Diaphorobacter ruginosibacter: one gene and its partner. The main gene of each other region encodes a partner of the protein of the gene in region 2 in a complex. Links are inferred from orthologs where the notes say so. Each region holds a gene or a part of one and is shown on either strand. Other genes may lie near its edges.

What was found. The genes of interacting proteins can lie anywhere in the genome.
Region 1: the proteins of H9K76_RS11790 (region 2) and H9K76_RS18335 are in contact, whole or in part, in a cryo-EM structure (PDB 9GE8), measured with the Escherichia coli proteins. The link is inferred for Diaphorobacter ruginosibacter from one-to-one orthologs.

The regions. Positions count from the first base shown.
Region 1 is NZ_CP060714.1:4,044,415-4,052,010, forward strand. The notes cover bases 2,290-5,377. They hold H9K76_RS18335 (ABC transporter permease), read right to left. Parts: upstream 5,065-5,377; coding sequence 2,515-5,064; downstream 2,290-2,514. Other genes in these bases: H9K76_RS18330 (hypothetical protein), read right to left, coding at 2,290-2,463; fdhD (formate dehydrogenase accessory sulfurtransferase FdhD), read right to left, coding at 5,143-5,377. Outside these bases: H9K76_RS18320 (LysR family transcriptional regulator), read left to right, coding at 1-188; H9K76_RS18325 (C13 family peptidase), read right to left, coding at 112-1,593; more of H9K76_RS18330, read right to left, coding at 1,642-2,289; more of fdhD, read right to left, coding at 5,378-6,018.
Region 2 is NZ_CP060714.1:2,615,359-2,621,962, forward strand. Bases 2,737-5,682 are described here. They hold H9K76_RS11790 (ABC transporter ATP-binding protein), read right to left. Parts: upstream 4,592-5,682; coding sequence 3,881-4,591; downstream 2,737-3,880. Other genes in these bases: sstT (serine/threonine transporter SstT), read left to right, coding at 2,737-3,870; H9K76_RS11795 (arylesterase), read left to right, coding at 4,661-5,299; H9K76_RS11800 (PLP-dependent transferase), read right to left, coding at 5,327-5,682. Outside these bases: 23S rRNA (guanosine(2251)-2'-O)-methyltransferase RlmB, read right to left, coding at 1-10; H9K76_RS11775 (4-hydroxyphenylacetate 3-hydroxylase family protein), read right to left, coding at 62-1,678; H9K76_RS11780 (TetR/AcrR family transcriptional regulator), read left to right, coding at 1,832-2,443; more of sstT, read left to right, coding at 2,659-2,736; more of H9K76_RS11800, read right to left, coding at 5,683-6,565.

The DNA.
Region 1 (7,596 bases), 1.4 Mb from region 2 along the record:
TGCTGGCCGATCACCTCACGCACACCGGGCAGTTCTCCGCGCTGTGGCCCTCGAGCCGCCAGCTGTCACCCAAGGTGCGCGCATTTGTCGACTTCGCCTGCGCCCACCTGTTCACCGGGGCTCCTCCCCTGCATCCAGCCGCCGCTCTAGGCCCGCAAGCACGTCCGCGATCCGCGCGCCGACGCTGATCTGCGGGTTGGAGAAGTCCTCCTTGCCCACTTCCTGTTCACGCGAGCGGATCACGGGCACGGCCGCGCGAAAGGCCTTCTCGAACGAGTACGTGGCACGCAGTTGCTCGTCGAACACCGCGCGGCCGAAGTAGGTGAGCGGCGACAGGCTGCCGCATCCGTAGGACGTGTTCAGGGCGTCGGCAGCCGTCATGATCAGCGTGCCCTCGTTCTCGAGCGGAGCGATCCAGCCACCCGAATAGCATGCGGACACGGCAATCACGCGATGGCGCACGCCGGCCTCGTCCAGCGCATCGCGCAGCATCTCGGCGGTCACCGGCTCCACCATCGTCAAGGGCCAGAATGAGGTCGCCAGCTTGTGGTCCTGCCCGCCGTGCGAGGTGAGATAGACCACCAGCAGGTCCTGCTCCCGATCCATGCGTTCGGCCAGTGCGGCAACGGCCCGGCGCAGGTTGAGCGGTGTGGCCCAGATCCGTGTCTCGGACGTGGAGGGGTTGTTCAGCAACTCGAGCACCCGTCCCCGTGCATCGAAGCGCTCCTCCAGCACATTGCGCACCATGTGGCTCTCACGCATGAAGACGTCTTCCGCCCCATAGGGGGCAAACACCAGGCCGTAGACGTCGGCCATGCCGGCACGCTGCGGCAGCAGCGCGTCGACCTGCGCACGCCACAGCGCCTGCTGCGACTCGAAGAGCTCCTGCGACAGGATCAGTCGCGGACGCTCTACCCGGCTGCCGGCATCGGCGCGGTCATCGGCCTCCCAGACCTCCCCGTTGTTCAGGTACAGCGACCCCACGAACAGAAGCGCGCTGGCCACCGCAAAGGATGCGAGCGATCCCCGGCCGGACAGGAAGCTCCGGGCCACGCCCACACCCGCGGCCCAGGGCCAGACCAGCAGCGCCCAGAACACGTAGGCGAGAACGGTGAGCACCAGCGAGACCCTCTGTGCCCCGAAGAGTGCCCCCAGCACATCGGGGCGATACGACAGAGTGCTGGCGGCGCACACGAGCAACAGCGGCACGAAGGAGGCCCAGCAGCCCAGCACGAACCAGGCCGTCACGCGCCGCGCACGGCCCGCGAGCGACAGCAGTGCCCACATCACCCAGAGACTCACCGGCAGGGCCCACAGGGCCGCCAGCCATGCGTCGTAGCGCAGCAACGCGTCGCCCCGCACCTGCAAGCGCATGACCAGCACATAGGCCAGCTGCGGAATGCCAAACAGCAGCAGCGCCTGCCATGCGTCCGGCAGCGCATCGCCGATGCGGGGTTTCAGGAAGAAGGCCGCGCGCCGGCCCTCGCGCATCCACTCGTGCAGCGCGAGCCTTGGAGCCTCGTCACCGGGGGCTCCGGTGGAGATGTGCTGCACGGCGGCAGGGGCGGTTTCGTCCTGGAGGGGCATGGTCATGGCGCGATTGTCCATGACACCGGCAGGGCCCTGGCGCCGTGTGGCGTGTCAGCCCAAGCGGGTCAGTGCGGATCCAGGCGGCTCGTGCCGCAGCGCCTCCAGCAGCTCGGGTTGCTCCATGTCTTCCTCTTCAGCGCCGCCCTCGTCCGACTCCTCATCGCCCGGCACGACCTCGGGCTGCGCGGCCTCGGCTTCCGCCGCCACCCAGGTGTCCGTCTGAATGCTCCAGAACACCGCCACGGTGCTCACGCACAGCACCAGGGACATCGCCAGCGTGCGCAGCCAGCTGGCAAAAAAGGCCCGCGAGAGCTTGAGGAAAACCGCCGTACCCCAGATCGCCGCGACAGTGGTCGGCGAGATGTAGCGCTCCCAGGTCTCGACCGCGCTGTCGTCCGCAAACTGAACCCAGCTCTGGTAGCAGTACGCCAGAACGAGCAGCGGCAGCAGGGCCCAGCTCATCAGCGCAAACCACGACAGGACTCGCGCGCCACCGACAGGGGGCGCGGGAGGACGCCCGGCACGCGGCAGGAAGCACCAGGCCACCCAGAGCACCAAGAGGCACGAGCCCCACTGGTTCAGCCAGCCCTCGTAGTTGAACTGCACCTCCTCGGCAAAGGAAATGCGCTCGAAGGACAGTTCGAGCAGGTTGGCGATCAGCACCAGCAGTGCCAGCTTCCAGGGGCCCGGCGACGCATCGGGGCCGATGCGCGCCCGCAGGAGCACGGAGGCGCGCAGCCCCTCCAGGATCCAGCGAAAGAAGGAGGGGTTCGCAGACGCTGCGGGATCGAATGCCGATGGCTGCGGTTGCGCTTGCTGTGCCGCTGCGGACAACGGGATGTCCGAAGAATTCTCTGTCAATTTCTCAGTCATGTGGAATATCACCGCCCGCGAGCATACAGGGCCGGCGCGATTCCCTCCGTTTCATTGTGCAGCGCGCCTCAATGTGTCCACCACGGGCCGCTGCAATACCTCCCGCAGCCCCCACCAGCCGGCGGCCAGCGCCAGCAACGCGCCCGCCACGGCCCCGGCCAGCGGTACCCACAGCGGCGCATTCCAGCTGAAGTCGAACACATAGCGCGCCAGCGCCCAGCCCACGGCCACCGCCACCACGCTCGCCAGGAAACCCGCAAGCAACCCGACGCCCGCAAGTTCGGCACGCTGCACCTGTCGCAGCAACTGTGCGCGCGCGCCAACGGCACGCATGATGGCGAATTCCCGCGCCCGCTCCTCGCGCGTCGCGGTCACCGCCGCGAACAGCACGACCAGCCCGGCGATCAGCGTGAAGCCGAACAGGAACTCCACGGCCCGGATCACCTGCCCCAGCACCGACTGCACCTGCTGCAGCGTCGCGCTCAGGTCCACGTTGGTGATATTGGGAAACGCGTGTACCAGCGCATTGTCGAAGCCCGCCCTGTCCGGGGCGCGGTAGGCCGCCAGATAGGTGAGCGGCACATCGGGCAGATGGGCCACCGGGTACATCACGAAGAAGTTCGCGCGCATCGATGCCCAGTCCACCTTGCGCAGGCTGGTGATCCTCGCCTCGCTGGCAACGCCGCCGATGTCGAAACGCAGCATGTCGCCGATCTTCAGCCCCAGCGTCTTCGCGATGCCCTCCTCCACGCTGAGCGCATCCTTCTCCCCGGCCGTCCACCTGCCGCCGACAATCAGGTTGTGCTCCGGCGGCTCCGCCGCATTCGACAGATTGAACTCCCGGTCGACCAGGCGCTTGGCACGGTCATCGGTGAAATCATCGGGACCGACCTCCCGGCCATTGACCGCGATGAGCCGGCCCCGGATCATCGGATACCAGTCGAACCGGTCCACCCGCGCTTCCCGCAGCGCCTGCTGGAATGCGTCGGCCTGCTCGGGCAACACGTTGATCACGAAGCGGTTGGGCGCATCGGGCGGCGTGGCCTGCTGCCAGCTGCTGATGAGATCGGTGCGCAGCAGCACCAGCAGCACCAGCGCGAGCAGCCCCACGGAAAGGCTGCTGACCTGCACCACGGCATAGGCCGGCCGCGCCGAAATCTGCCGCGTCGCCAGCACCAGCCAGCGCGGAGCCGTGCTCTCGTTGACCAGCCGGCGCAGCGCCTTCACCGCCAGCCAGGCCAGCACGGCGAACAGTACCACCGCCCCCGCAAAGCCGCCCACGGCGATGCTGCCCAGCCGGAGATCACGGCTCACCGCCATCAGCAGCACGCCAAAGCCCGCCATGCCCACCGCCAGCACCAGCAGCGACACCGGACGGAAGCTTCCCATGTCCCTGCGGATGACCCGCAGCGGCGGTACCTGCGCCAGCTGCAGCACCGGAGGAAGGCCGAAGGCAAACATCAGCGTGAGCCCCACGCCCAACCCAAACAGCACGGGCCAGAGGCTCGCCGCAGGCAGCACGGCATTCACCAGGCCGGCAAACATGAAGACGAACACATAGTGCACCGCAAAGCCCAGCGCCACCCCCAGCAGACTCGCGAACAAGCCGATCAGAGCGAACTCGATGGCGTACGACCAGGCGATGGTGCGCTGGCTCTGGCCGAGCACGCGCAGCATGGCCGAGGCGTCGAGGTGATCGTTCGCGAAGCTGCGGGCCGCCAGCGCCACTGCCACGGCGGACAGCAGGGCCGACAGCAGCGCCACCAGGTTCAGGAAGTTCTGTGCGCGCACCAGCGTCTGGTGCATCTCCGGGCGGCCGCTGTCGAGCGACTCGACGCGCACGCCACGCACATCGTGGGCTTGTGCGCGCTCGAGCGCGAAGGTCTTGAACTGGGCCACCGCACGCGGCGCGTCGCCCGCGACGGCCAGCCGATAGGTGATGCGGCTCGCGGGCTGCACCAGCCCCGTGGCCGCAAGGTCCTGCGCGCCGATCATCACGCGCGGCGCAAAGCTCATGAAACCCGCGCCGCGATCGGGCTCGAGCGTGATGATGCGGGTGACCTTGAGCGATGCATCACCCAAGAGCAGCATGTCGCCGAGCCCGATGCCCAGTGACTCGAGCAGCGGCGCATCGACCCAGGCCTCGCCCGCCGCCGGAATGCCCTGCACCGACTCGCCTTGCACGACCCCGCCCTGTTGCGGCGGCTGCGCGCTCACCTGCACCTGCCCACGCAGGGGATAGCCCGTGTTCACGCTCTTGAGCGCCACCAGCTTGCTCGCACCGCCCTGCGCGTCGCTGGCCCGAGCCATGGTCGGAAAGCTCAGCGTGCCGGCGCTGCGCAAGCCCAGCCTGCGGGCTTCGTCGACGAACGGCTGCGGCGTCGGGTTGTCGCTCACCACCACCACGTCGCCGCCCAACAGCTGCAGCGCATCGCGCTGCAACCCTCCCTGCAGCCTGTCGGAGAAGAACCCCACGGATGTGAGCGCCGCCACCGCCAGCGTCACCGCGACGATCAGCAGCCGCAGTTCACCGGCGCGCACGTCGCGCCACAACGTGCGCCATGCCAGGGACCAGGCGGAGATGGAACGAGCCGTGCTCATGTCATGGAATCCGTTTTCGTAAAGTGAATCAAAACCGCTGCACGGCCCCAGACAGCGGGGAGCAGACGCACCGCAGGGTCATACATAACGTACGGCGGATGGCGGCCGGCAGAAGCCCCAGAGCTGCATGCCCGCCTCATGGGCCAGCTGCAGCGCAAGCGAAGTCGGCGCGGAAATCGTCGCCAGCGCCGGGATGCCGACACGCGCGCACTTGCGCACCAGTTCGTAGCTGGTGCGGCTGGTCATCACCACAAAGCCGGGCGTCCCGAGTTCGCCCTCGATCGCCAGCCTGCCGATCAGCTTGTCGAGTGCATTGTGGCGACCGACATCCTCGAGTACATGCACCAGCGAGCCGTCCGGCCGCGCCCAGCCCGCGGCATGCAGCGACCCCGAGCGCGCATGCAGGGCCTGCCGGGCCGACAGCTCGGAGAACGCCGTGTTGATCTGGTCAACGCCCAGGTGCTCGCACCAATCGGGTGCATTCACCGTCTCCGGGTGCAGGTCCAGGGCCTGGATGCTGTCGATGCCGCAGACACCGCAGCCCGTACGCCCGGCCAGGGTGCGCCGCTGCTCCTTGAGCCGCATGAAGTGGCGCGAGGCAATCTCCATCTGCACGGCGCAACTGGCGTCGGCGGTTCCTGCGCCGTGCACCTGCGTCTCGACGTCCCGGCAGTCGGCGCGTCCGTCCACGATGCCCTCGCTGAGCGCAAAACCCACGCCAAACTCGACCAGATCACCCGGGCTTGCCATCATCACGGCATGCGAAATGCCGTTGAAGACCATGGCCACCGGCACCTCCGCCGAGACCTCGCGCTCCATCTCGCTCGCCAGCGGGATGCCCGCCTTCCACTGCGCGGCCCGTACTTTCACGAGGGCCGGCAAGGTTGTACCCGGCGCATCGGCCACCGGGCAGGCCCCGGAATCGTTCAGGGAAAGAGGATCGGAATGTTGCATACCACAACGATACCAGCACGCCTATAGCGATATCGGCGTAGGCCAATGTCTCATTGAGGGATTGAATGTAAGCAGTTAAGATCAGATCGACTTGTCTCATAGCCACGATGCCCGGCGCATCCAGCCAGTTCTTTGTCGACGGATGCCCTCTTGCGCATGCTCAGCGCCTCTGGCTTTGCGCCCTTGCAGCGTGTTTATGACTTGTAGTTGGGTCCTCCGGTGCCTTACCGACACCGGGGGTTTTGGCGCGGGCCCACCAGCCCGGGCCAGATGTACCAGTTATCACGAAACACTGCGATGAATTTCCAACCAACATCAACCAAGGAGGATCTGTCATGGACATGAACAGAAGACATTTCTTCCGCATGAGCGGGGCGGGCCTGGTCGGCTCCAGCCTCGTCGCCATGGGCTTCTCGCCCACGGCGGCTCTTGCGGAGGTGCGTCAGTTCAAGCTTGCGTCGACCACGATCACGCGCCAGACGTGCACCTACTGCTCCGTAGGCTGCGGCATCCTCATGTACTCGCTGGGTACCGGCGGCAAGAACGCCAAGTCCTCGGTGATCCACGTCGAGGGCGATCCGGATCACCCGGTCAACCGCGGAACGCTGTGCCCCAAGGGCGCCGGCCTGCTCGACTTCATCAACAGCCCCAACCGCCTGCTGTACCCCGAGTACCGCGCACCCGGCTCGGACGAGTGGAAGCGCATGTCCTGGGACGAGGCCCTGACGCGCATCGCCAAGCTCCTCAAGGACGACCGCGACGCGAACTTCCAGGCCAAGACCGATGACGGCCTGACGGTCAACCGCTGGCTCACCACCGGCATGCTCGCGGCTTCGGCGGCCAGCAACGAAGCCGGATACATCACGCACAAAGTGGCCCGCTCGTGGGGCCTGCTCGCATTCGACAACCAGGCTCGTGTTTGACACGGCCCGACGGTGGCAGGTCTTGCCCCGACGTTTGGCCGTGGAGCGATGACGAACCATTGGGTCGACATCAAGAATGCGGACGTTATTCTGATCATGGGCGGCAATGCCGCTGAAGCGCACCCGTGCGGCTTCAAATGGGTCACCGAAGCCAAGGCGCACAACAAGGCGCACTTCATGGTGGTGGACCCGCGTTTCAACCGTTCGGCATCGATCGCGGACTTCTACGCGCCGATTCGCTCGGGCAGCGATATCGTCTTCCTGGGCGGCATCATCAATTACCTGCTCACGAACGACAAGATCCACCACGAGTACGTGAAGAACTACACGGACTTCACCTTCATCGTGCGCGATGACTACGAATTCGTGGACGGCATCTTCTCGGGCTACAACGAGGAAAAGCGCACCTACGACAAGAAGAGCTGGGACTACGAGCTCGGCGAGGATGGCTTCGTCAAGACCGACCCGACGCTGCAGCACCCGCGCTGCGTCTACCAGTTGATGAAGAAGCACTACGAGAGCTACACACCGGAGAAGGTGGAGAGCATCTGCGGCACGCCCAAGGAAAAATTCCTGCACGTGGCCGAAAAGTTCGCATCGACCGCCGTGCCGGGTCGCGCCGCGACCATCATGTATGCGCTCGGCTGGACGCAGC
Region 2 (6,604 bases):
TGGATGACATCCCGCCATTATCGCGCGCAGCGCGTGGAGCGGGGAGAAGGCGCAAAGCGCCTCAGAGGGGTGCTCTCTTCATCGGAACCATCACGGGCTGGCCCGGCGTGGTGCAGCCGGTATCACAGCAACGGCCGGGCTGCCGGTTGCGGGTGATGGACCGTTCACCGTCATCAGCGAGCACGCCGCGATCAAGCAGGCGCTCCACCAGATCCACCTTGTTGCCAAGGGGATAGTTGCGCCAGATCTCCTGCTTGAGCGCCGCGGGCGAGCCACCTCCATGCAGGCTGATCAGCGAATACCAGCCCGCCTGGTACGAGGCCGTGAGGTCCTCCATGAAGCGCGCCACCTCGAGGCGCTTGTCGGCCGGCACATCAGGGTTCGCGCGCAGCACTTCGGCCAGCGAGGCGGCGGTGGCCGGGTTGTGGTCCTCGTCCGGCCCGGGCAGCGCAACGATGAGGCCACCCGACACCTCGTGGGCCAGGCGGTGCATGTCGTAGATCTGCGTGGCCAGCAGCAGCTTGCCGATGTTGCTGAACACCGGATCGGGCATGAAGCTGCCGCTGTGCCTGTCCTGCGTGGCGTAGACGCTTGCGGCCACGCCGCAGGCGAAGAAACCCTCGACGATCTTGATGAGTTCCACCATGGGCTCGCGCAGGTTGCTCTTCTCGTCGGGCAGCAGGCCGTTGGCCTCGCACATCAGCGCGCCCGCGCCGATCAGCAGGTCGCCAAAGCCCGCGCGCGCCGCAATGCAGCTGTGGCGATGGTGCGTGGCATAGCTGTAGGTGAGCATGTGGCTCAGTTCCCATTCGCCTTCGAAGAATACGCGGTCCCACGGCACGAAGACCTGGTCGAAGATGACCACGGCGGTGGCCTGCCCGTAGCGGCGCGAGAACAGCGCGGCACCGTGCTCGTTCTTCTCACCCGGGCGTCCCGCAGGACGCGAGACCATGGTCACGCCCTTCGCATCGACCGGCACGGCGCAGCACACGGCGAAGTCGGCGTCCTCCTTCCCCATGTTGCGGCTGGGCATGACCAGCAGTTCGTGCATGTAGGGCGCACCGGTCACGATGGCCTTGGTGCCGCTGATCACGATGCCCCTGGCATCGCGGCTCACCACATGCACATAGGTGTCGGGGTTGGCCTGCTGGTGCGGCTTCTTGCTGCGGTCGCCCTTGGCGTCGGTCATCGCCACCCCGAGCGCGATGTCGCGATCCTGCACGTCGGCCAGGTAGGCGGCAAAGCGAGCGCGATGTTCCGTGCCGCCGCGCGCATCGTCGATGTGCGCCACGGCCTGCGCGATGCCGTTGAGCGCATCGTGGCCCAGGTAGCGCTGCGCGCAGCCGGTTTCCTGGCACAGCACCCGCACCACTTCGAGCTTGTTGAGCAGGTCGCCCGACGACTCGTTCACCTGCAGCATGCGATTGACAACACGGTTGCGGCTCGACTGCGTGGCCAGCGCCAGGCGTTCCATCTCAGGCCGCAGAGCGAAGTCGTAGGTGAAGGCCAGCGCGTTCACGCCGGGGCGCAGCGCAGGCTCGTCGGCCACGCACTCCACCCGCCGGCCGTCCACATAGACGACAGGGTTCAGGCTGCGAAGCGATTCGCGATACGCCTCGCCGGTCATCAGCGTGGCCCGGGTGGGTGGCAAGGCGGGCGTGGCGATTGGGCTTTCCATGTTCCTGTCTCCTTCATCGTGATCAATTTATTAAACACCGTTCAATATTTAAACACTGTTCAATAAATTGATCAACCGTTATCATTCGGCATGCCCCGAACTGCAGCTCTCGCAACGCCACCCCGGCTCACCCGCCCTGCCCGCCAGAAAACCATGTCGGACGCACGGCGCCAGCATGTGCTCGACGCTGCGCGCGCGGTGTTCTTCGAGCTGGGCCTCGAGGGCACCAGCATCCGCGAGATCGCCCAGCGTGCAGGCTATACGCCGGGAGCGATCTACAGCTACTTCGCCAGCAAGGAAGAGGTCTACGCCGCCCTGCTTGGCGAGTCCCTGGAACGGCTGAACGCGGCCGTCCAGGAGGCCCTGGCCCCCACCCCGCACCCGGACGACAGGCACGACGCGCGCAGGCAACTGCAGCTTGCAGCCCAGGCGTTCTTCAGCTTCTACGCGGACAACCCGCGCGACCTCGATCTCGGCTTCTACCTGTTCCAGGGCATGCAGCCGCGCGGACTGACCAGCGAGCTCGACGAACAACTGAATCGGCGGCTGCGCGATGCGCTCGCGCCGGTCCAGGAGGCACTGCAGGCATTGGGCATGACGGACACAGAGGCGCTTGCCGAAGTGACGGCGCTGTTTGCTCATGCCGTCGGACTGCTGGTCCTCAGCCACACGGGACGCATCCGGATGTTCCGGCAGAAGTCGAGCGAGCTGTTCTCCGCCTATCTGCGGCAACTGGATGAGCGCGCGCAAGGCCGTTCAGCCTGACCGCTTAAAATATCGCCCGCTGACACAGCACCGGTGCGCGATGCAAGACCTTTGCGCCGCGCACCAATCGCCCGCACCCGCCGACCATCCTTATCGCGCCGTGGTGCTTTCTTTGACCGGAAGCCTTGCGAGAGGCTACCCCAACCGCAAAATCGGCCCAAGCGCCCGAGGTGCGTACCCGAGCGTCGCGCCGCATCGGCATTGGTTGACAAACCATGATTCCTTCCCCCCTCGTGAACCTGTACCGGCGTACCAGCCTGGTGACCCAGATTGCCATCGCGCTCGTGCTCGGCATTGCCATCGCCCTGCTCTTTCCCGGTTTTGCCGTGAAGCTGTCGCTGCTGGGCACACTGTTCATCGCCGCGCTCAAGGCGGTCGCCCCGGTGCTGGTGTTCGTGCTCGTGATTGCCGCCATCAGCAACCACAAGGTGGGAGAGGCCACGCAGATCAAGTCGATCCTCGCGCTGTATGCCGCGGGAACACTGGCCGCCGCCGCTGCGGGTGTTGCCGCCAGCTTCCTGTTCCCGAGCCGGCTGGTGCTGAAGGCTCCCGCCGAAGCCATGAGCGCGCCAGGCTCGATCAGCGAGGTGCTGCTGTCCCTGCTGATGAATGTGACCAGCAATCCTGTGAAGGCGATTGCGGACGCCAACTACATCGGCATCCTGGCCTGGGCGGTGGGCCTGGGCCTCGCCCTGCGCCATGCGAGCGAAGGCACGCGCGGCACGCTGCAGGACCTGTCCGAGGCCGTCACTCAGATCATCCAGATGGTGATCCGCTTCGCGCCGCTGGGCATCCTGGGGCTGGTCGCCACCACCTTCGCCGACGCAGGCCTGGCAGCGCTCAAGGGGTATGCGCACCTGCTGGCGGTGCTGGTGGGCTGCATGCTGTTCGTGGCGCTCGTGGTCAACCCGATCATCGTCTGGTTCATGATCCGCAGGAATCCTTACCCGCTGGTGCTCACCTGCCTGCGCGAGAGCGGCGTTACCGCCTTCTTCACACGCAGCTCGGCCGCCAACATCCCCATCAACCTGGCACTTGCCAAGCGCCTGGGCCTGCACGAAGACACCTACAGCGTGGCGATCCCGCTGGGCGCCACCATCAACATGGCGGGCGCGGCCATCACGATCAGCGTGCTCTCCCTCGCGGCTGCCCATACGCTGGGCATTGTGGTGGACATCCCCACTGCGCTGCTGCTGTGCGTGGTGGCATCGGTCTGCGCCTGCGGAGCCTCCGGTGTCGCGGGTGGCTCGCTGCTGTTGATCCCGCTGGCCTGCAGCCTGTTCGGCATCTCCAACGACGTGGCCATGCAGGTGGTGGGCATCGGCTTCATCATCGGCATCCTGCAGGACTCGGCGGAAACCTCTCTGAACTCATCGACCGACGTGCTGTTCACGGCCGCGGCCAGCATGGCCGGCGACCGCAAGTAGGCACCCTTCTTCAATCGATGGCCGATACGCTTCCGGCCTCGATGAGAATGCGACGGTCGCAGCGCGCCGCGATGGCGCGGTCATGCGTGACCATCACCAGCGTCGTGCCCTGCTCGCGGTTCAGCTCGAACATGAGCTGCATGACCGTTTCTCCCGTCGCGAAGTCCAGGCTGCCCGTGGGCTCGTCGGCCAGCAGCACGGCCGGCTGTACCACGAAGGCGCGCGCGAGGGCGACGCGCTGCTGCTCGCCGCCTGAAAGCACCTTGGGATAGTGGTTCAGCCGCGCGCCGAGTCCCACGCGCGCCAGCATCTCCTGCGCCGCGGCCCGCGCACCGCGGTCTCCCGCGAGCTCCAGCGGCAGCATCACGTTCTCCAGCGCGGTGAGGTTGCCCATGAGTTGAAAGCTCTGGAACACAAATCCCATTTTCTGGCCACGCAGGGCCGCTCGGGCGTCTTCATCGAGGGCGAAGAGATCCTGGCCCGCAAGCCGCACCGTGCCGCGCGTGGGCGTGTCCAGGCCCGCGATGATCGACAGCAGCGTGCTCTTGCCGGAGCCGGAGGCGCCGACGATGGCCACGGTTTCCCTGGGCATCAGCCGGAAATCGATATCGCGCAGAATGTCCAGCGTTCCCGTCGAATCCGATACCGACTTGTGAACGCGATCGACGGCGATGATCGGTTCTGCATGGGCAGTGCTGGGAACGGAACTGGAATCAGGCATGGACAATCTCAGTGAAATGGCAGAACAAGTACGCAAGGAATGGCGGATCAAGGAATGGCAGGTCAACGAATGAACCGAAGAGACTGTATCGCGAGTGTCGTGCTCACATGCGCCGCGTGGGCTTCGCATGCACAGGCCACGCCCGCCGGGGGGCCATCCATCCTGGTGGTCGGCGACTCGATCAGCGCCGAATACGGCCTGGCACGCGGCACCGGGTGGGTCACGCTGCTTGAAAAGCAGCTCGCCGCCGACAAGGTCCCGGCCCGGGTCGTCAACGCCAGCGTGAGCGGCGATACCACCTCCGGGGGCCGCTCGCGCCTTCCCGCGCTGCTCAAGTCGCACCAACCCACCCATGTGATCCTGGAACTGGGTGCCAACGACGCGCTGCGCGGCCTTGCGCTCAAGAACACCGAAGACAATCTTGCCTGGATGACCGAGCAGGCGCAGAAGGCCGGAGCCAAGGTCACGCTGGTGGGCATGCAGGTACCGCCCAACTATGGCGCGCGGTACGGCGAGCAGTTCGCGGGGGTCTTCCCCGCGGTCGCCAGGAAGTACGGCACCGCGCTGGTGCCGTTCCTGCTCAAGGGCGTGGCGGATGATCCCGACCCGACCCGGTGGTTCCAGGCCGACCGGATTCACCCGAGCGTCCAGGCGCAGCCCAGGCTTCTGGCCAATGTCTGGCCGGTGCTCAAGCCGCAGCTCAAGTGAAGGGGCGCCTGACGAGCCATTGGCGCATCAGCGGCCGAACGCCAGCTGCAGTGCCTGCGCCAGATCGGCCTGCAGGTCGCGCGCGGCTTCGAGACCAATGGAAAAGCGCACCACGGTGCCCTGCTTCAACCCGGACGACGGCAGGCTGCGCATGTCCGGCAGCTCGTACGGCACGACAAGGCTGATCGGGCCGCCCCAGCTGTAGCCTATCTTGAACAGCCTCAGGCCGTCGCAGAAACGGTCGACCTGCTCCTGGGTGAATCGCGGGTCGATGATCACGCTGAAAAGCCCTGCGGCCGCACCATCGGGATTCTCCTGCGTGCAGCACAGGCGCTTCCAGTCGTCATGCCCCGGTGAGCCCGCAAGCGCCGGATGCAGGACCTGCACCACGGCCGGCTGCTGCTCCATGAACCGCGCCAGCTCGCGCGCCACCCGGTCATGAGCGTGGTAGCGCAATGCCATGCTGGGCAGCGAGCGCAGCACGGCCTCGACGTCATTCATGCCCACGCCAAAGCCGATGCGCATGTGCGTGAGCTTGAGCTTCATGTGCAGCGACTGGTCACGCGTGGTGATGCTGCCCATCAGCACGTCTCCGCCTCCGCTGGGATACTTGGTGAGCGCGTGCACCGACACATCGACGCCCAGGCTGCCGCCGTCGCGCAGCAGGTCGAATGGCGAGAACGCGAGGCCCGCGCCCCAGGTGTTGTCCAGCACCGAGGTGATCCGGCGTTCGCGGCAGATGCGGGCCAGGCGCAGCAGGTCGGGGAACTCCAGCGTGACGGAGCCAGGAGCCTCCAGCCAGATCAGCCGGGTGGCGGGAGAAATCTTCGCTTCGAGATCGGGAGGATCCAGCGGGTCATAGTAGCGATGGGTGATGCCATAGCGCCGGAGTTCAGCCTCGGACAGTGCCTTGTTCGGGCCGTAGGCATTATCGGGAATCAGCACTTCGTCGCCCTGCTTGAGCAGTGAGAGCGAGACAGTGGCGATCGCGGCCAGGCCGCTCGGCACCAGCAGGCACTGCAATGCGCCTTCCAGCGTCGCGATGCGCTCCTCCAGGAGATAGCTGGTGGGCGTTCCGTGCAGGCCGTAGGTATAGGCCGATTTGTCCTTCCAGTCGAAGTCGCGCATGGCGGCGACACTCGGGAAGAACACGGTCGAGGCCTTGCAGACCGGCGGCTGGGGGGCCGCAAATCCACCCGGCGCCTCGTAGCCGTGGTGGATCAGATCAGTGACGATGTCTTGGGAGGATGGCGCTTGATGAGTCATCCTTCCATGTTAGCGCCGAGCGCGGCCGCACGCAGCCCG